DNA from 2 places in the Micromonospora sp. WMMD710 genome. Region 1 is predicted to be linked to the other one. Evidence: riboswitches for the same ligand, from Rfam matches in the RefSeq annotation. Region 1 holds a riboswitch; the other holds the start of a gene.
What was found. Region 1 has a riboswitch for S-adenosylmethionine ahead of thrC (threonine synthase). Riboswitches for the same ligand answer to the same signal wherever they lie in the genome.

Region 1 (9,695 bases):
GATTCTCCGCTCGATCAAGAACAACGCCGTCTTGGCGAGCGAGGTGGCGTAGCAGCGCGGGGCTCTGTCGCGGGTCGACCGACGCCCCATGCCTGGGGCAACTCCACAGGCTGTACGGGCCGCTCGACAGGCGGTATTGTCGGCCTCGGGAGCGCTCCCACGGCGGTGCTGGCCCGGCGGGGCGCGCGGGTCTGGTTCATGCATAGGCGCAGCTGAGGGCGTGGGTGTCGAGCGTCCGTCCGCCGCCGTGGACGCACGCGCTGGCCATGTTTCTACCGGGGATTTTCCCACCAGCAAGGAAGTTATGAACTCCGATGTCTTCCTGCCTCACCATTGATAGGTATCAATCCCTATCCATGGAGGTCTCCATGAACGTCTCTCGGCTCGGCGGGCCGACCCTGTCCCTGTTCCGCATCGTGATCGGCCTGCTGTTCGCGTTGCACGGCCTCTCCTCGGTCTTCGGGTTGTTCGGCGGCAACCCGATGACCGGCAAGGCGGTACCGCTCGGCACCTGGCCGGGCTGGTGGGCCGCCCTGATCCAGCTGATCTGCGGCGCTCTGGTGCTGGTCGGGCTCTTCACCCGACCCGCCGCCCTCGTCGCATCCGGCTCGATGGCGTACGCCTACTTCGTCGTCCATCAGCCGCACGCCCTGCTGCCGCTGCGCAACGGCGGTGAACTGGCGGCGCTCTTCTGCTGGTCGTTCCTGCTGGTGGCGGCACTCGGCCCGGGCGTCTGGGCGCTCGACACGCTGCTCGTACGGCGTCGCGCCGAGGCCCCGTCGGCACCGGTGGCCGAACCTGCGCCGGTGTCCGTCTGACCGCACCCGTGCCGCGCGTCGCCGGAGCCTCGACGAGGCGGCTCCGGCGACGCGCTCGGGTCGGCCGCCACCGTGGCGGCTGATTCGTTGACCGCATCAACTCCACAGCGTCCGCCCGGCAGGTCCCGCACCCCGACCGCGCGGGGCGCGTCCGTTCGTCAACGGCGGCAGCAGCAACCGCCCAGGTCCGGCGAGCCGGGGCCGGTGCCGCGTCAGGCCGGCGGACCGGGTCTGAGGACCGCGTCCAGGAGGCCGGGGTAGAGCTTGTCCACCTCGTCGCGGCGGAGCCGGACCATGCGGCTGGTGCCGGCGGCGCGGGTGCGGGTCAGGCCCGCCTCGCGCAGCACCTTGAGATGGTGGCTGCGGGTCGCCTTGGAGACGCCGAAGTCGAAGCTGCCGCAGGCAAACTCCCCGCCCTCGGCGAGCGCCCGCACGATCTGCAGCCGCACGTCGTCGGCGAGTGCGGCCAGCACGGTGGTGACCGGTACGGCGGTCAGGTCGGGTTCGTGCGGCTCCATGTGACCAGTGTAACCGTTGTTCGACAATTGTCGAACAAGCTCCTATGGTCGGTCTCGTTGGTTCGACGATACTCGAACATTGGAGCTGACGATGCGATCCCGCGCCGCCGCCTACCCACTGCTCGCCGTGCTCGGCTGGGGAGTGATGTTCCCGGTCCTGGCCAGCGCGCTGGCCAGGGTCGACCCGCTCAACCTGACCACCGCCCGCTACCTGTTCGCGACCGTCATCCTGGTCGGCGTCCTGCTGCTCCGCGAGGGTGCCGGCGCGCTGCGGCACGGCGGCCGGGCGGTCGAGGTGGTGGTGCTCGGGGTGGTCGGCTTCGCCGGCTTCAACGTGCTCACCAATCTGGCGCTCGAACACGCCGCCCCGCAACAGATCGCCCTGTTCGTGGCCACCACGCCGGTGATCACCCAACTGGTCCGGTGGGCCCGTGACGGCGTACGCCCGAAGCCGCTGCTGCTGGCCCTCAGCCTCGTGGCGCTTCTCGGCGTCGGCCTGGTGATCACCCGCGGGAGCCTGGCCGGGCTCGGCCAGTTCGGCCTCGGCGGGCTCATGATGATCGGAGCGGTGCTCGGCTGGGGCATCTACACCCACGGCGCCAGCCGGTTCGGCGACTGGACGCCGCTGCGCTTCACCACCCTGACCGCGCTCGCCGGCACGGCCGCGATGCTCGCCGCGAGCATCGGCGCCGACGCCGTCGGCTGGCAGCACGCGCCGGCCGCCGCCGACCTCGTGGCGGTCACCCCGCAACTGGCGTACGCCGTGCTGGTGGGTGCCGTGATCGCGGTCCTGGCCTGGAACACCGGTGTGCAGCGGCTTGGCGCCGCCAACGCGGCCCTGTTCATGAACCTGGTCCCGGTGACCACGTTCGCCGTGCAGATCGCCCGCGGCTACCGGCCGGACCCGATCGAGTTGGTCGGCGCCGCGATCACGATCGCCGCCCTGATTGCCGCGAACCTCGCCACCAGGCCACGGGCGGCCCGGAACCGGTCATCGGCCCTGCCGCAACCGGTCGCGGTCACCGACCCGGTCGCGGTGGTCGACCCGGTGGCGGTGAGCGCCCGCTGACCCTAGACTCGACCGCACAACTGCATACCTCATCCAGAGGGGCTGAGGGATACGGCCCGACGACGCCCCGGCAACCACCCCGCGCGCTCACCGCTGAGCGACCCGCGGGGCAGGTGCCAATTCCGTCCCCGCCGCAGATTGCGATGCGGGGAAAGATGAGAGGACTTCCTCGACATGACGTCGACCCTCGCCGCCCCCGGCATCGACACCTCCGCCAGCCCCGCCCGCGCCCTGGTCTGTCGCGCCTGTTCGGCCCGCTACCCGCTCGCCGCCCAGCACGCCTGCTACGAGTGTTTCGGCCCCCTCGAGGTCGACTACGACACCGCCGCCCTGGCCACCGTCACCCGCGAACAGATCGAGGCCGGCCCGAAGAACATCTGGCGGTACGCCGCGCTGCTGCCCGCCGGGCAGGACCCGGCCACCCGGGTCACCCTCGACCCGGGGCTCACCCCGCTGGTGGCGGCCCCGCACCTCGCCGCCGAACTGGGCATCACCGCGCCGCTCTGGGTCAAGGACGACAGCGCCAACCCCACCCACTCGTTCAAGGACCGCGTCGTCTCGGTGGCGCTCACCGCCGCCAAGGCGCTCGGCTTCACCCGGTTCGCCTGCGCGTCGACCGGCAACCTGGCCAACTCGGTGGCCGCGCACGGCGCCCGCGCCGGCGTGCCCTCGGTGGTCTTCATCCCTAGCGACCTGGAACAGGGCAAGGTCATCACCACCGCCGTCTACGGCGGCGAACTGGTCGCCATCGACGGCTCGTACGACGACGTCAACCGGCTCTGCGGCGAGCTGGTGGAGACCGACGAATTCGAGGACACCGCGTTCGTCAACGTCAACGTCCGGCCGTACTACGCGGAGGGCTCCAAGACCCTCGGCTACGAGGTGGCCGAGCAGCTCGGCTGGCGGATCCCCGCCCAGGTGGTCATCCCGATGGCCAGCGGCGAACTGCTCACCAAGATTGACAAGGCGTTCTCCGAGCTGGTCGAGGTCGGCCTGGTCGAGGCCCCGGCCGGCGGCTGGAAGGTCTTCGGCGCCCAGTCCGCCGGCTGCAACCCGATCGCGACCGCGCTGCACGCCGACACGGACACGATCACCCCGGTCAAGCCCACCGGGATCGCCAAGTCGCTCAACATCGGTGACCCGGCCGCCGGCCTGTACGCCCTGGAGGCGGTCCGCCGCACCGGCGGCTGGATGGAGTACGCCGACGACGACGAGATCCGCGCCGGCATCCGCGATCTGGCCCGCACCAGCGGTGTCTTCGCCGAGACCGCCGGTGGGGTCACCGTGGCGGTGCTGCGCAAGCTGGTCGAGTCCGGTCGGCTCGACCCGACGGCCGAGACCGTCGTCTTCAACACCGGCGAGGGCCTGAAGACCATCGACGCGGTGGCCGGCCAGGTCGGCCCGACCCACCACATCAAGCCGTCCCTGCGCGCCGCCCGGGACGCCGGCCTGCTCGGCTGACGCGCCCGCACGGGCGCGGCGCAGCGCTTGATCCACTCGGGTCCGTGTAAATCGGGGTGTCCGACCGGCCCGGACACCCCGCTTCCCGTGAACCCGAGTCGATGAAGCGCCGCAACGGCCTGGGGTGGCCTGGCGGGGGATAGCGGATCGCCCGATCGGGGGATCGGGTCGATCCGCCGGGTAACTGGCTTTTCGCTGTGAGTGTGGAAAACCCACCGCTATGGACTTGACGGCAGGAACCGGACGGCGCAAGATGCTCCGTGCGGGAGGGCATTTCGCCGGAGACTTTTGAAGTTCTTGCGACCCAACGCCGGCGGCGTTGTGCGAGTGTCCCTCCCGACCACGTTCGATCGGGCCAGCGATTAATTCGCTGGCCCGATCGCTTTTGCGGGGTGCACGCTCAGCGGCATGAGCATCACGATCGCGTCGTTCGACGGCGCCGACCAGGCCGCGGTCGACGAGGCGTACCGGATCGGGGCCGCGGCCAACGACGTCGACCTGCCGGACTTCCCGCCCTTCTGCCGGCGGCGCTTCGACGCGATGTTCCACACGCCGGCACCCGGCGCACGATCGCTCTGGGCGCTGGCCCGGCTGGACGGCGTACCGGCCGGCTACCTCCAACTGGACCTGCCGTACCTGGACAACACCGACAACGCCACGGCGGACCTGGTGGTGCACCCCGGGCTGCGGCGGCGGGGCGTCGGCCGGGCCTTGCACGAGTACGGGGTGCGCCTGCTGCGCGAGAACGGCCGCAAGCGGGTCGTCGCGATGACCGTCTCCGCGCTGCCCGGTGGGCCGGCGCGATCCGGGGCCGGTGACGCGTTCGCCGCCACCACCGGCGCCCAGCCGGCGCTCGCCGAGGTGCGTCGCCGGCTCGACGTCGCCGAGATCGACCGGCTCGCGTTGCGGGCGGCGCTGGCCGAGGCCCAGCCGCGGGCCGAGGGCTACCACTCGGTCTGCTGGCAGGGGACGACCCCGCAGGAGTACGTCGCGGACATCGCCTACCTGGACGGCCGGCTGCTGATGGACGCCCCCATGGGGGACGTGCAGTGGGAGCCGGAGCAGGTGGACGCCGAGCGCATCCGCGGCAACGAGCGCGCCCTGGATGCCCGGGGCCGGCGGCGCTACCACCTCGGAATGCGGCACGAGGCGTCCGGCCGGCTGGTCGCCTGGACGCTGCTCGACGTGGGCGCCTCCGCCGACTGGCACGCGTTCCAGCAGATCACCATCGTCGACCCGGCTCACCGTGGGCACCGGCTCGGCCTCATCGCCAAGGCGGAGAACCTGCACCACCTGCTCACCCACGAGCCGGCGGTACGGGTGATCGACACCTTCAACGCGGCCAGCAACAGCTACATGGTGGCGATCAACGAGCAGCTCGGCTTCCGCCCGGTGGACGCCTGGACCGACTGGCAGCTCACCCTCTGACGGGAATCGGCGCTACTGCTCCCGACCCGTACTCAGGCATGATGGCGGGCATGACGGAGACCCCGCATCCCCTGTACGACAGGCACGCCGACACCCTCAACCGTGCGCTGACCGCGATCACGGAGCGGGGCTACTGGTCCGCCTATCCCGAGTCCCCGAGCCCCCGGGTGTACGGCGAGACCGCCGCCGCCGACGGCAAGGCCGCGTTCGAGGCATACCTCGGTGGCGACTTCCCCCTCGACCAGCCGGGCACCGGCGAGCGGATCGCCACCGAGGCGAGCCCGTTCGGAGTTGAGCTGGCCGTGCGCTACCCGCACGCCGGCACCGACGACCTGATCAGCGCCGCCTCCGCCGCGCTGCCCGCCTGGCGCGACGCCGGCCCGCAGGCCCGCGTGGGGGTCTGCCTGGAGATCCTCGACCGCCTGCACAAGCACATCTTCGAACTGGCCAACGCGGTGCAGTTCACCAGCGGCCAGGCGTTCGTGATGGCCTTCCAGGCCGGCGGAGCGCACGCGTTGGACCGGGCGCTGGAGGCGCTGGCGTACGCGTACGCCGAGATGACCCGGCACCCGGGCACGGCGGGCTGGGAGAAGGCCGCCGGCAAGGGTGACCCGCTGCGGATGACCAAGACGTTCCACGTGGTGCCCCGTGGTGTGGCGCTGGTGATCGGCTGCAACACCTTCCCGACCTGGAACTCGTACCCCGGGCTGTTCGCCTCGCTGGTCACCGGCAACCCGGTGATCGTCAAGCCGCACCCGCGCGCGGTGCTGCCGCTGGCTGTCACCGTGAAGTACGCCCGGGAGGTGCTCGCCGAGGCCGGCTTCGACCCGAACCTGGTCCTGCTGGCCGCCGAGGCGCCCGGCGAGAAGCTCGCCAGCGACCTGGCCCTGCACCGGTCCGTGAAGATCGTCGACTTCACCGGCTCCACCGAGTACGGCGACTGGCTGGAGACGCACGCCCGGCAGGCGTCGGTGTACACCGAGAAGGCCGGCCTGAACACGGTCGTCATCGACTCCACCGACGACTTCGCCGGGATGTGCCGCAACCTCGGCTTCACGCTGACCCTCTACAGCGGTCAGATGTGCACCACCTCGCAGAACATCCTCATCCCGGCCGGCGGCATCGACACCGACCAGGGGCACAAGAGCTTCGACGAGGTCGCCGGCGGCATCGCCGCGGCGGTCGGCAAGCTGACCGCCGACCCGGCCCGGGGCGTCGAGCTGACCGGCGCCATCGTCAACGACGGGGTGCTGGAGCGGCTGGCCGAGGTGACCAAGGTCGGCGAGGCGGTGCTGGAGTCCCGGACCGTGGCCCACCCGGCGTACGCCGACGCGGTGGTGCGTACCCCGACGATCGTGAAGCTGACCGCGGGTGACGCGGAGACGTACGGCCGGGAGTGGTTCGGGCCGATCTCGTTCGCCATCGCGACCGACTCCACCGCGCACAGCCTGGAGCTGCTGCGCCGGACCGTCGGCGAGAAGGGCGCGCTGACCGCCGGGGTCTACTCGACCGACGAGGCGGTGCTGGACGCCACCGAGGCGGTCGCCGTCGAGGTCGGGGTGCACCTGTCCTGCAACCTGACCGGCGGGGTCTTCGTCAATCAGTCGGCGGCCTTCTCCGACTTCCACGGCAGTGGCGCCAACGCGGCGGCGAATTCGGCGCTGACGGACGGGGCGTACGTGGCGAATCGGTTCCGGATCGTGCAGTCTCGGCGTCCGGTGTAGTTGCGGTTGGGGTTTCCGGGGCAGCCCGACCCGCTCCGGGCGGTCAGGTTTGATCCCTGCGTGGGTCGGACTGCCCCGGAAACCCTTACCTGGGCACGGTTGTCGGTTTCAGGCTTGGCGGCGCATCTGTAGCTCGGTCAGGGCTGGGATCGTGGGGTGGGGGACTCGTACGCCGGTGTCCTCGAAGCCCAGGCGTTGGTAGGCCCGGTAGGCGCGGTCGTTGCCGACCACCACCTCCAGCAGCAGCTCCGGTCGGCCGCAGGCCCGCGACCAGGCGGCCACCCCGTCGATCAGCTCACCGAGCAGGCCGCTGCCCCGCCAAGCCGGCGTGACGTAGACCGCGTAGATGACGGTGAGCCCGGCCTCGCGCGGTGCGACCGTACCCCCGGCGTGCCCGACGAAGCGGCCGCCCGGATCCGCCACGAACTGCGCGTTGTCCGCGCCGCGCGAGGTGTACGCCACCCGCGCCGCGTACTCCGCGTGGGACCGGGCGGCCGCGTCGGCGATCGTCTCCAGGAAGGCCAGCGGAGCGTCGGCGAGCATCTCCAGGCGCAGCGCCCGCATCCGGGCGGCGTCCGCCGGCCGGACCCGGCGAATCTGCGCCCGCAGGGCTGGCGAGCCCGTGTCGGTGGTCATGTCCGCATGCCTACCACAGCTGCGACCGCTGTTTCGCGGCCGTTTCCTCTGAGCCGTGGGCCGGGGTCAGACCAGCAGGTCATTCAGGTACGCGACACCGCTGCGCGCCTGCGCGACCTCCCACAGCCGGGCCGCCAGGGCGGGATCGTCGGCGGGTGGCACGATGCCGTCGAACCGCACACGGTCGTCCCACCTGCGGATCGACGGGCCGAGGAAGACGCCGGTCTCGGCAGCGGGGCTGGTGGCCGCGAAGAGCAGCGGAATCGCGGCCCGCTCCACCGGCCGGGCCAGCGCCCTTGCCCGTACGCGGCGCCCGCCGCAACCATTGTCGTGAATCCGTCGACACCATCGAGCAGCCCGGACGATGCCCGATTTGTGGTCGTGCGCGGCCGTCACTCCTCGTGTAGCGTGCGATTTCGGTCACCCGTTTCAGCGGCCGTCATCGATCGCTGGAGCGGTGGTCCGCGGGCGCTCGGCCAGGCCGTGCGCCCGGGCAGGCAACGCTGCGCAGAGTGAGGAAGTGCACCGTGGCACAGGGCACCGTGAAGTGGTTCAACGCCGAAAAGGGCTACGGCTTCATCGCCGTCGACGGCGGTCAGGACGTGTTCGTCCACTTCTCCGCGATCGAGATGGACGGTTACAAGGCGCTGGACGACGGTCAGCGGGTGGAGTTCGAGATCGCGCAGGGTCAGAAGGGCCCGCAGGCCGAGCGCGTACGCCTGCTCGCCTGAGTCTTTTCCTCCCGCGCGTCGCGGCTGCGGTGCGGGCACACACCCGGGAAGATCGTGAACCGTTCCAGCCGATGCTGAGGAGGGTTCATGACCGACCAGCCACCCCCGCCCACTCCGCCTGACGGGCCGGGCGTTCCCGGCGGCCCGCCGCCTGGCTGGGATCCCACGCAGAGCGGTTGGGGTACGCCGCAGGTGCCCCCGCAGGGTTGGGCGTTCCCGCCCACCGGCGGATACCCGCCCGGCGCCGGCCCCTACCCGGGGCAGCAGTGGTATCCGGGGGCACCGGTCGGCTGGTACCCGCCGGGTCACGGGTTCGACCCGAACGACGCCCTGGTCACGCCGCCCGGCATGGGTATCGGCGGCTGGTTCGCCCGGTGTGCGGGAGCACTGCGCCGGGGGTGGCGGCTGTTGGTGCCGATCATGCTGATCACCCAGGTGCTGCCGGCCGCCGTGCTCGGGGTGATCTCCCTGGGTGTGGACCCGTCGGCCGGCTGGGCGGCGCAGGTCGAGGCCGGCTCACCGTCCGAGCTGCCGGAGACGTTCGTCACGGACCTGGTCACCGTCCTGTCCGTGGTCATCGTCGGCAGCCTGCTGATCGGGCTGGTGCAGGCCGTGGGGTGGGCCGCCGGCAGTTGGGTGATCACCCGGCAGGCGGCGGGGGAGCCCGTCGGCGTGGGGCCGGCGCTGCGCTACGGCGTACGGCGGGCGCTCGGGCTGTGGGGCTGGACCCTGCTGGTCAGCCTGCTCATCGGGGTGGGGGTCTGCTTCTGCGTCCTGCCGGGCATCTACCTGGCGTTCGCACTGAGCATGGCCGGGCCGGTCTACCTGTTCGAGCGGCAGAACCCGATCGGTCGGTCATTCCGGATGTTCCACGACCGGCTCGGCCTGCTGCTGGGTCGGGTGGCGCTCGTCGCCGCGGCGGTGATCGTGGCCACCCTGATCCCGTCGGTGCTGGAGGGGATCATCTCGGCCCCGCTGGGTCCGGATCCGCTCGCGTCACCCGGCACCGCGGTCGGCATCGTCCTGGTGACCGGGGTCGCGGCCGTGCTGGCCCTGCCGGCCCACCTCGCCCAGTTGATCGGTCTGCTGGTCACATACGCCGAGCAGCGGGCTCATGAGGCGCCGGTGAACAGCGCCGGGCTGGCCGCCGAACTCCGCTGACCGGCCCCATCGTGCTTGCACTCGGCAGGGGAGAGTGCTAAACAAGTCATTGGCACTCGCATACCGTGAGTGCCAATGGTCGGGACGGTGGGGCCAGGTTGCACCGGCGTGGAGACGCCGGGGCGGCACATGGCCGGTCGTCGCGGGCT
Region 2 (9,695 bases), 3.0 Mb from region 1:
CGCCGCCGTCAGTCGGTCTCGACGAGACCGCGGAGGTAGGCGGCCTGGCCGACGTGCTGCAGGTCGTCCTCGGCGACGCTGACCAGCCGCACGCCGAGGGTGACCGGCGGATCCCACGACTCGTCCACGACGCGGTCCAGGTCCGCCGGGCCCAATCCGGTCACCAACGATCGGGTACGCGCCGACACCGCGCCGTAGTAGTCGATCAGCGCCTGGGCACTCTCCGGGCGTACGGCCGCGACCTGCGCGGGCGAGTGCCCGAAGCCGGTGTCGTCGGGGTCCGGGGTGAGGCCGAAGCGGCCCGCCCAGTCGCCGCTCACCCAGATCTGCTCGGCGTCGAGCAGGTCGGCGACGTGGTGATCCTGCACGCGGGTGAGGTGCCAGACCAGCCAGCCGATCGAGTTGGCACCCGGTCCGGGCCGGTGGAGCAGCTGGTCGGGGCTGAGGCCGTCGACCGCGGCGCGGACGAGGTCGGGCAGCCGGTCGTACATCTCGGTCAGCAGGTCACTCACATCCACGAGCCACGCCTCCAGATCGGTGTTCGATCAACGTACCGCCGACACGGGCGGTCATACCCCTGCCGCTACGGTGATCACGTGGTCGCGGCACTGGAGTTGTATCTGGACCTGGACGCCACCCGTCGGATCCGGGTGCTGTGGGACGCGCTGGAGGCCGAGGGCGTGCAGAGCATGCGCTCGCTGCTGGAGCAGCGCCACCGCCCGCACGTCTCGCTCGCGGTGGCGCCCCGCTTCGACCCGGGGCAGGTCGCCGCGGCGCTGCGGGGGACGGTCGTGGCGGCCCCGCTGCGGCTCGACTTCCAGCACGCCGGGCAGTTCGTCGGCCGGGTGTTGTGGCTCGGCCCGGCGCCCACCCCGGAACTGCTGGCGCATCAGCGGCTGGTGTACGACCGCCTCACCGCCGCCGGCATCCCCCTCGCGGAGCACTACCAGCCGGGCCGCTGGGTGCCGCACTGCACGCTCTCGATGCGGGTGCCGAACGCGCTGATGGCCGCCGCGGTGCGCCGCTGCCTGGAGGTGCTGCCGGTGGCCGCGACGGTGGTCGGTGCAGCGCTCACCGACCATGCGCGCGGCATCGCCCACCCGCTGCCCTGACGGTCTAGGAGACCTTCGGCGTCCTCAGTGCACGAGCACGTCGGCGCGGGCGCCCCGGGCGGCCAGGCGTGCGGAGCGCGTCATCCCACGCGTCGCCGTCGCGCCACCGTCGCCCCCAGCACTCCCGTGAACGTGAGCACTCCACCGGCCACCAGCAGCAGGCGCGGGCCCAGCGGGGCGAGCACCCCGGCCAGGCCGGTGCCGAGCGAGGCGGCGGCCACCTTGAGCGCCGCCGTCGACACGAACACCTGTGCCCGCACGGCGTCCGGCGCGTACGCCGACCGGGCGGCCAGGGTGGCCGTGAAGAACGGCGCGGTCGCCGCTCCGGCCAGCGCGAAGGCGGCGACCGCCACCGGGAAGCCCGGCACGGCGGCACAGAGCGCGACCGCCACCGCGCCGATCGCCGCCCATCGGACGGTGAGCTGCTCCGGCTCGCCGGTCAGCGGGAACACCGTGACCAGGAGCGCGGCGGCCAGGTTTCCGGCACCGTAGGCGGCGGCCAGCAGCGCACCGGAGACCGCCTCCCGGCCGAGGTCCGCCGCCAGCGCGACGGCGAGCACCGACATCGCCCCGCCGGTGACCGCGGCGACCGTGGTGACCCCCGTGACGCGGCGCAGCGGCCCCCGACCCAGCAGCGCCCGGAGTGCCCCGCGCGCGGCGTGCGCGCGGCCCGGCGGCCCCTGCCGTCTCGGCCCCGCCGTCGGGAGCGTGCCCACCAGAGCTGCCGCGACCAGGGTCGCCGCACCCAACCCGACCAGGCACATCCGAGGCCCGGCAACGGCGGCGAGCACCGCCACGGCGGCCGGGCCGGCGCTGCCACCCACCCCGTACGTCACCGCGTCCCAGCCCTGACCCCGGCGTTGCGCCCGCTCGTCCGCGTCGAGCAGCGCCGCCAGCCGGCTGCTCAGTCCCCCCGTCAGCAGCGGCCCGCAGGCTCCGGCCACGATCAGCAGCGCGGCCGGCACACCAACCGGCACCCGTCCGAGCAGCAACGCGGCCGCCGCGACCGCGACGGCGTACGTGGCGAAGGCGGCAGCCAGCAGGCCCCGGCCGTCCGCGGCCCGGTCCAGCCGCCGGGCGAGCACCGGCCCGAGCAGGTGTGGTGCGGTCAGGCAGGTGGCCAGCAACCCGCCGAGCAGCGCCGGACGGCTGGACCCGACCTCCGGGAGGGTGGCCAGCAGGATCACCCCCACCGCGGCACCTGCGTCGGCACCCCGTGCGAGCGTCGCCGCGACGAGGTAGTGGGGTAACGCTCGGCGTCCGCGAACGGCCGGCGCGACCGTGTCGAGAGAGCTGCTCACCCCTGCGCTGCTACCCGGCCCGGCCCGCGAACCAACATCGGGGCGTGATGTCCGGTTTGGCGGGCGACAGTCGGGAAACCGAAAACAAGCGGTGCGGATGCGGCCGCGCGTGGGATGGTTCGACATGGATGCCGTACCGGTGGTGGCCTGCTCGCGCGTGGGGTGACCCGGCCGGTGGCGCGGGCGCACACCGCGCCGCCCGCGGCGGCTTCGACGACGAGAGGCAGTGCCCATGCAGGCTCAGCGCAGGCCACCGCGCACGGAGCGGAGCCAGACCCGGGACGACCGGACCGGGGGCGGCATGACCGGGGCGGCCACGCCACTGACGATCTGGGCCGCTGCCGTGCTGCTCGGCCGGATCGGGGCGGGCGACGACGACAGTGAGGACGAGCGGCACATCCTGCGCGGCATCGAGTGAGCACCGCCTCCCGGGGTCAGAGCCAGCCGCGCCGCTTGAAGACCAGGTAGAGGGTGCCGCAGACCAGCACCATGAGCAGCAGCGCGAACAGGTACCCGAAGCGCCAGTTCAGCTCCGGCATGTGGACGAAGTTCATCCCGTACACGGTGCCGATGAGGGTGGGGGCGAACAGGATCGCGGCCCAGGAGGAGACCTTCTTCAGCTCCTCGTTCTGCGCGTAGCTGGCCGCGGTGAGGCTGCGCATCTCCTCGTTCTGCTGCTGTGAGACGAGGGTGGCGTTGACGGTAAGGATGTTCTGCAACAGGTGCCGGAAACCGTCCACCCGTTCCACCACCTGGGTGAGGTGATCGGTCACGTCCCGCAGGTAGCGGCGCAGTTCCTCGTCGGAACTGCCGGCGCCGTCGGCCAGTGCGCCGAGCACGGTGAGCAGCGGGCGGGCGGCACGCTGGAACTGGATGACCTCCCGGCTGAGCCCGTAGATGCGCCGGCTGGCGTTCGGGTCACCGCCGAACACCTGGGTCTCGATCTCGTCGATGTCGTTCTCCAGACCGGCCACCACCGGCGCGTACCCGTCGACCACCTGGTCGAGGATCGCGTACAGGACGGCCTCCGGTCCGCGGGCGAGCATCGGCGCGTCGGTTTCCATCCGCCGCCGCACGGCGGCCAGGTCCGGGGCCTCGCCGTGCCGGACGGTGACCACCAATCCCGGCCCGATGAACAGGTGCAGCTCGGAGAATTCGACCTCCTCCCGCAGGTCGTCGTAGCGGGCGGCGCGCAGCACCACGAACAGGGTGTCGCCGTACCGTTCCAGCTTGGGCCGCTGATGGGCGTTGATCGCGTCCTCGACCGCCAGGTCGTGCAGCCGGAACTCCCGGGCCAGTGAGGTGATCTGGTCGATGTCCGGCCGGTACAGCCCGATCCACGCCATCGCACCGTCGTGCTCCTGCTCCTGCAGGCAGCGGTACGTCTCGGCGAGGCCGGACGGCGACGCGAACCGGTGCCCTCGGATGTAGACGGCGCTGTCCGCCATGCCACCGGAGGGTGGGGCGGCCGGCTCGGCCGGTGGCGGTACGCCGACGCGGGTCTCGTGGACGTCGAGCTGGCGGCCGAAACCACCACCGGGGCGGAAGCGACGGTTGCCGGCCATGACCCGCCCCTCCCCGGTGACGTCCCGCCCGGCGGCCTGCCGACCCGACCGGACAGGTCGGTGCGGGGCACCGGAGGCGCTGCATCCCCCCTGCCCCCGAGGCGAAACCCGACCTGGCGGTCCGCCCGTCGCGGACGGTGAGCGTGGTCATAACGACTGGACGATGCACCGGTCTCGGCTGCTAGCCTCGGCGCAGGTCATGAGCGCCAGCGCGAAGCCCCGGCTCGCTGGCCGGCAACCCTCCTCCGCGGTGGGGTGCCCCGGGTGAAGACCAGGCACCGGCAGGACGTCGGTGCAAGCGTGGCCTGGCACCCAGGTCAGCACAGACCCGGGAGACCGTATGCGCATCCTCAGCTCCACCCCAGCGGACGACCGCGTCGACCGGCGCTCGCCGGCACTGACCCGGCGTCGGCACGTGGACATGATGCGAATGTGCAGCGCGGCGTGTCGTCGCCGCACCGCGCACTAGCGCGTCCCTCTTCCCGCACCCATTTTCCAGCGGTACGCCCACCGGGCGCACCGTCAACGGCGCGTGTCCGTGCCCGCCGTTGCGTACCCCTTCGGAGACACCTGTGCGATTCCTTCCTGCCCTGACCCGTGCCGCCGCCCTGGGCGCGGCCACCATCCTGGCCGCCACGGCGCTGACCGCCTGCGGCGACGACGCCTCGACCGACGAGGCCGCCAACCCGTACGGCCTGGCCCAGCCGGGCGTGCTGCGGGCCGGCACGCTGACCGACGCCCCGCCGAACGTGTACCTCAAGGACGGTAAGTTCACCGGCTTCGACAACGACCTGCTGACCGCGGTGGCCAACAAGCTCGGTCTCAAGGTCGAGTTCGTCGGCACCGACTTCTCCGCGCTGCTGTCCCAGGTCAACAACCACAAGTTCGACGTGGGCAGCTCCTCGATCACCATCACCGAGGCACGCAAGAAGACCGTCGACTTCGGCAACGGCTACGACTTCGGCTACTTCGGCCTGGACGTCCCCGCCGGTTCGCCGATCACCGGCTTCGACCAGCTCGCCGGCAAGCGGGTCGTGGTGGTCCAGGGCACCGTCCAGGACGACTACGCCACCGGCAAGCAGCTCAACCCGGTGCGGGTGCCGGACTACAACGGCGCGATCAACCAGCTCAAGGCGGGCACCGCCGACGCGTGGATCGCCCCCGCGGAGATCGGCGAGAAGTCGGCCGCCGACAGCAGCGGCAAGATCACTGTTGCGGCCAAGCAGCTCAGCCCGGCACCGACCGCGTACGCCGTGGCCAAGGGCAGCGACAAGCTGCGCGAGGCGCTCAACAAGGGCCTCGACGAGGTGATCGCGGACGGCACCTGGAGCCGGTTGCAGGCGCAGTACTACCCGGGTCGGCCGATCCCGGCGGACTTCAAGCCGGGCAGCGGCACCGTTGCGGCGCCCACGACGTCGGCGTCCGCGTCGGCCGCGTCCTGAACCGGTGACGAGCGAGCGGGGCGGTAGGAGAGGCGACCGATGGATCCGTTGAGCACCCTGTGGGAGACGTTCTTCGACGTCGACGCCATGCGTGAGGCGCTGCCCGAGATGCTGACCGTCGGGTTGCCGAACACGCTGATCCTGGCGGTCTCCGCCGCCCTGCTCGGCTCGGTGCTGGGCCTGCTGCTGGCCGTCGCCGGCATCTCCCGCAGCCGGTGGCTGCGCTGGCCGGCCCGGGTCTACACCGACGTGTTCCGGGGCCTGCCGGCCGCGGCGACGATCCTGCTGATCGGCGTCGGGCTGGCACCGCTGGGCATGCAGGTCTGGGGGCCGGACCCGTACCCGCTGGGCATCCTGGCGCTGTCGTTGATCGCGGCCGCGTACATCGGGGAGATCTTCCGCTCCGGCATCCAGTCGGTGGAGGCCGCGCAACTGGAGGGTGCCCGCGCCCTCGGTTTCTCCTGGTCCGACGCGATGCGGCTGGTGATCATCCCGCAGGGTGTCCGGCGGGTGCTGCCGGCCTGGGTGAACCAGCTCATCGCATTGATCAAGGACTCCAGCCTGGTCTACTTCCTCGGCCTGGTGGCCAGCCAGCGGGAGCTGTTCCGGATCGGGCAGGACTACGCGGCCACCACCGGCAACGAGTCCGCGCTGCTGCTGGCCGGGCTCTTCTACCTGGCCCTGACCGTGCCGCTGACGCACGTCGTCAACTGGATCGACGGGCGGCTGCGCCACGGCCGGCCGGCCACCGCGCCCGCCGACGAGGACGAGGACGACACCGACCCGGCGCTGGCCGGCGCCCCGGAAGGAGACCGGCGATGACCACCTCCGTCAGCCTGGAGGCTCGGGACGTACACCTCGCCTTCGGGCCGAACCGGGTGCTGCGCGGCGTCGACCTCACCGTGCGGCGCGGTGCGACGGCCTGCGTGATCGGGCCGTCCGGGTCGGGCAAGTCCACTCTGCTGCGTACCCTCAACCGCCTGATCGAGCCCGATCGCGGCGACGTGCTGCTGGACGGGCGCAGCGTGCTGGGCGACGACCCGGACGCGCTGCGGCAGCGGATCGGCATGGTGTTCCAGCAGTTCAACCTGTTTCCGCACATGACCGTGCTGCGCAACGTCACCCTGGCGCTGCGCCGGCTGCGCAAGCTCGGCGAGGACGAGGCGGACGCCCTCGCCCGCGCCCAGTTGGAGCTGGTGGGGCTGGCCGGCAAGGCGAACTCCCGGCCGGCCCAGCTCTCCGGCGGCCAGCAGCAGCGCGTGGCGATCGCCCGTGCGTTGGCGCTGAAGCCCGAGGTGATGCTCTTCGACGAGGCCACCTCGGCGCTCGACCCCGAGCTGGTCAAGGGGGTGCTCGCGGTGATGGCCGACCTGTCCGCCGCCGGGATGACCATGGTGGTGGTGACCCACGAGATGGGGTTCGCCCGGCGGGTCGCCGACACCGTGGCCTTCATGGACCGGGGTGTGGTCCTGGAGGCCGGCCCGCCCGAGGCGATCTTTGAGCGGGCCGAGCATCCCCGGTTGCGTCGGTTCCTCGCGCAGGTGCTCTGAGCGCGGCGGCTCAGCCGGCCTGGCGGCGCAGGTGCGCGGCGAACGCCGTCGGATCGCCGAGCAGCACGAGGATGGCGTTGCGGTAGGCGACCGACGCCCACAGGTGCAGTTCCTCGTCGTCCAGCCCGCCGAACGCCGTCGACAGGGCCTTGCGTCGCCGCCGGTCGAGCACCTTGTGCGGACGCGCCAGCAGGTCACCCTCCCGGCGCAGCGCCTGCACGTAGGCGGCCACCGCGTCCTGGTAGTGCCGACCGGCGACCCGTTCCAGCAGGGTGAACTCGAAGACGTGCAACGCCGCCTCGGACTCCCAGTAGGCGCTGTCGCGCTCCGGTGCGGCCGCGACGTGCCGGCCCATCGCGTGCCGCGCCTCGTACAGCAGCAGCACGCCCCGGCCGGTGGCGCTCAACGGGCGGCGCGGCGCCGGCAGCCGTAGCGTCCGCACCGGCGCCGCGCCGACCAGGTCCACCGCCCCGGCGTACGACGGCATCCGCTGCGAGCCCGCGCCCAGCTCCGGCACCAGGCACGCCCGTTGCGCGTAGGCCAGCGGACCGCCGGTGGGCAGCGACCGCACCGCCGCGGCGTGCAGCTCGGTCAGCGGCCGGTCGTCCGCGGCCCGATCCGGAGCGACGGTGAGGACGAGACCACCGGCGCCGGGCACCGGCACGCCCAAGACGCAGGACGTGCGCAGGAACGCCCACGTCGCCGCCGCCTCACGGACCCCGCTCGCCACGGCCTGCGCGTCGGCCCGCCAGTCCCGGGCGATGCGCAGCCGCTGCCGCAGGTCCGCCGTCGCGGCGGCGTCGTGCGGGTACAACTCGCGCAGCGCCCGGGGCAGTGCTCCGGGGCGCAGATCCAGCAGGTCGCCCGTGGGTGCGGGCACCGCGTGCCGCGCGCAGTCGGCATCGGTGTGCGGGTCACCGTCGACGGCGTGGCAGTCACCGAGCCAGCTCTCCCCCGCCGAGCCCGCCCGTCGGGCGAACGCCAGATGAGGCAGTCGGCCGGTCCGCAGCACCGTCTCGTACTGCGGGCGGGCACGCCCGGCGCGCATGACGTCCAGCGGGAGCACCGGCGCGAGCGCCAGCACCGCCTCGAGGACCACGCAGTGCGGGCAGGAGTCGCGTACGCGGTAGCGGCGCGGATGGTCGACGCCGGGCTGCTCCCACTGGACGCCGATGACGCCGTCGCCCTGCGCCATCAGGTACAGGAACTCCGTCGCGGTACGCGCACGGGTGACCGAGGTCAGCTCGTCGAGGAACTCCCGTTCGGTCACCACCCGCGGGTCGGCCTCGCTCGCCCCGGTGGTCATGGGCACCCCCTCGCGGACCGTACGCATCGACCGGCGCCGAACTGTCCCCCACCGTACCCGCCGGGGCGACGCCTGAGCGTCCCTACCCGCGCCGGCCGCTGTCACCAATCCGTCAGGCACCCGGCCGGGGCCGTACCTCCTGCCAGGTGCTCAGCCAGCTGCCCCGGATCGCGCGGGTGTTGCGCAGCACGTCGGTGGCCAGCACCACACCACCGCGCAGCAGGTGCTCGGTGACGAGCCACCGGGTCCGTCCGGCGGACGGCCCGGACATCGTGAGATCGACCCGGCGGTGCCGCCGGCATCCGGTCAGTCGCTGGGTCCGCGTCCCAGCAGCCGGATCTCCTCGTTGTCCAGAGCGGCCTGCAACTCCAGGAGCACGAGGTCGTCGATCTCGCGGTTGTCGCGAAGGCGGGTGACCTCCCGCCGTTTGTGGGCGAGGACACCGAGGCGCAGTTTGCGTTCCAACCGGCGTTCCTCGGCGGTGCGGCCGCCGGTCTCGTTGACGTCCTCCAGGTGCCGCTGGTATTCGGCCTGCAGCCGGCGTACCGACTCCTCTCCGGCACCGACCTCGGCGGCCACGTGCGGCACCGCGGCCAACCCCACCTGGGTGGCGCGCAGGCGGGCCTGCCGGGCCTCGTCGACGCGTTCGGGGTCGCCGGCCAACCCGGCCCAGCGCACCACCAGCGGCAGGGTGGTGCCCTGAAGGATCATGATCAACACGATCACGAGTGCGGTGACGAAGATGATGAGGTCGCGTTCGACCACCGGTCGACCGGCGACCGTCATCGTCGGCACGGCCAGCGCGGCGGCGAGCGACACCGCGCCTCGGAATCCGGACCAGCCGGCCACGATTCCCACCCGCCAGTTGGGCGGGCCCTGGCTCGGGTCCATGATGCGGTGCCGCCGCAGCCTCGCCACCTGCGACGTCAGGTAGACGAAGGCCAGGCGGGTGCTGAGGACGACCAGCGTGACCACCAGCACGATCAGCAGAGCCCGCCGCGGCGAGGTGCTGGTGATGCCCCGCACCGCGCGCGGTATCTGGGTGCCGAGCAGGACGAACAGCCCGCCGTTGATGAGGAACGTGGACAGGTCCCAGAACGCGTACGCCAGCACCCGGGACCGGGCGCGGATCACCCGCGGGCCGGCGTAGGCCAGCATCAGGCCGGCGACCACGACCGCCAGCACTCCGCTCGCGTGCACCGATTCGGCGAGCAGGAAGGCGCCGAACGGTGTCAGCACACTGAGCGCCCCCTCGCGCAGCGGATCGTCGAGCCGCTTGCGGATGAGCACCACGACGACGCCGACCAGCAGACCGGCGATCACGCCGCCGACACTGGCCCCGACGAACTCCTCGCCGATGCCGAGCGCCCCGGGCCTCGCGCTCTGGGTGAGCAGACCCACGGTCACCGCGAAGACCAC

Region 2: linked by a shared signal. The riboswitch ahead of O7620_RS13890 (ABC transporter substrate-binding protein) and the one ahead of thrC (threonine synthase) in region 1 are both predicted to bind S-adenosylmethionine.

Annotation. Positions count from the first base shown of each region.
Region 1 covers NZ_JARUBD010000001.1:6,020,273-6,029,967, forward strand. The annotation lists gene O7620_RS27870 (type I restriction-modification enzyme R subunit C-terminal domain-containing protein) at 1-52, shown strand, start outside; gene O7620_RS27875 (DoxX family protein) at 369-818, shown strand; gene O7620_RS27880 (metalloregulator ArsR/SmtB family transcription factor) at 1,031-1,336, opposite strand; gene O7620_RS27885 (DMT family transporter) at 1,428-2,405, shown strand; SAM riboswitch class I at 2,432-2,567, shown strand; gene thrC (threonine synthase) at 2,580-3,866, shown strand; gene O7620_RS27895 (GNAT family N-acetyltransferase) at 4,275-5,294, shown strand; gene paaN (phenylacetic acid degradation protein PaaN) at 5,345-7,018, shown strand; gene O7620_RS27905 (GNAT family N-acetyltransferase) at 7,127-7,654, opposite strand; gene O7620_RS27910 (hypothetical protein) at 7,721-7,933, opposite strand; gene O7620_RS27915 (cold-shock protein) at 8,182-8,385, shown strand; gene O7620_RS27920 (hypothetical protein) at 8,473-9,546, shown strand.
Region 2 covers NZ_JARUBD010000001.1:3,028,575-3,038,269, forward strand. The annotation lists gene O7620_RS13865 (DUF664 domain-containing protein) at 9-518, opposite strand; gene O7620_RS13870 (2'-5' RNA ligase family protein) at 597-1,112, shown strand; gene O7620_RS13875 (MFS transporter) at 1,193-2,413, opposite strand; gene O7620_RS13880 (hypothetical protein) at 2,640-2,831, shown strand; gene corA (magnesium/cobalt transporter CorA) at 2,848-3,978, opposite strand; SAM riboswitch class IV at 4,174-4,285, shown strand; gene O7620_RS13890 (ABC transporter substrate-binding protein) at 4,551-5,420, shown strand; gene O7620_RS13895 (amino acid ABC transporter permease) at 5,460-6,242, shown strand; gene O7620_RS13900 (amino acid ABC transporter ATP-binding protein) at 6,239-6,970, shown strand; gene O7620_RS13905 (hypothetical protein) at 6,981-8,276, opposite strand; gene O7620_RS13910 (hypothetical protein) at 8,389-8,547, opposite strand; gene O7620_RS13915 (Na+/H+ antiporter) at 8,583-9,695, opposite strand, start outside.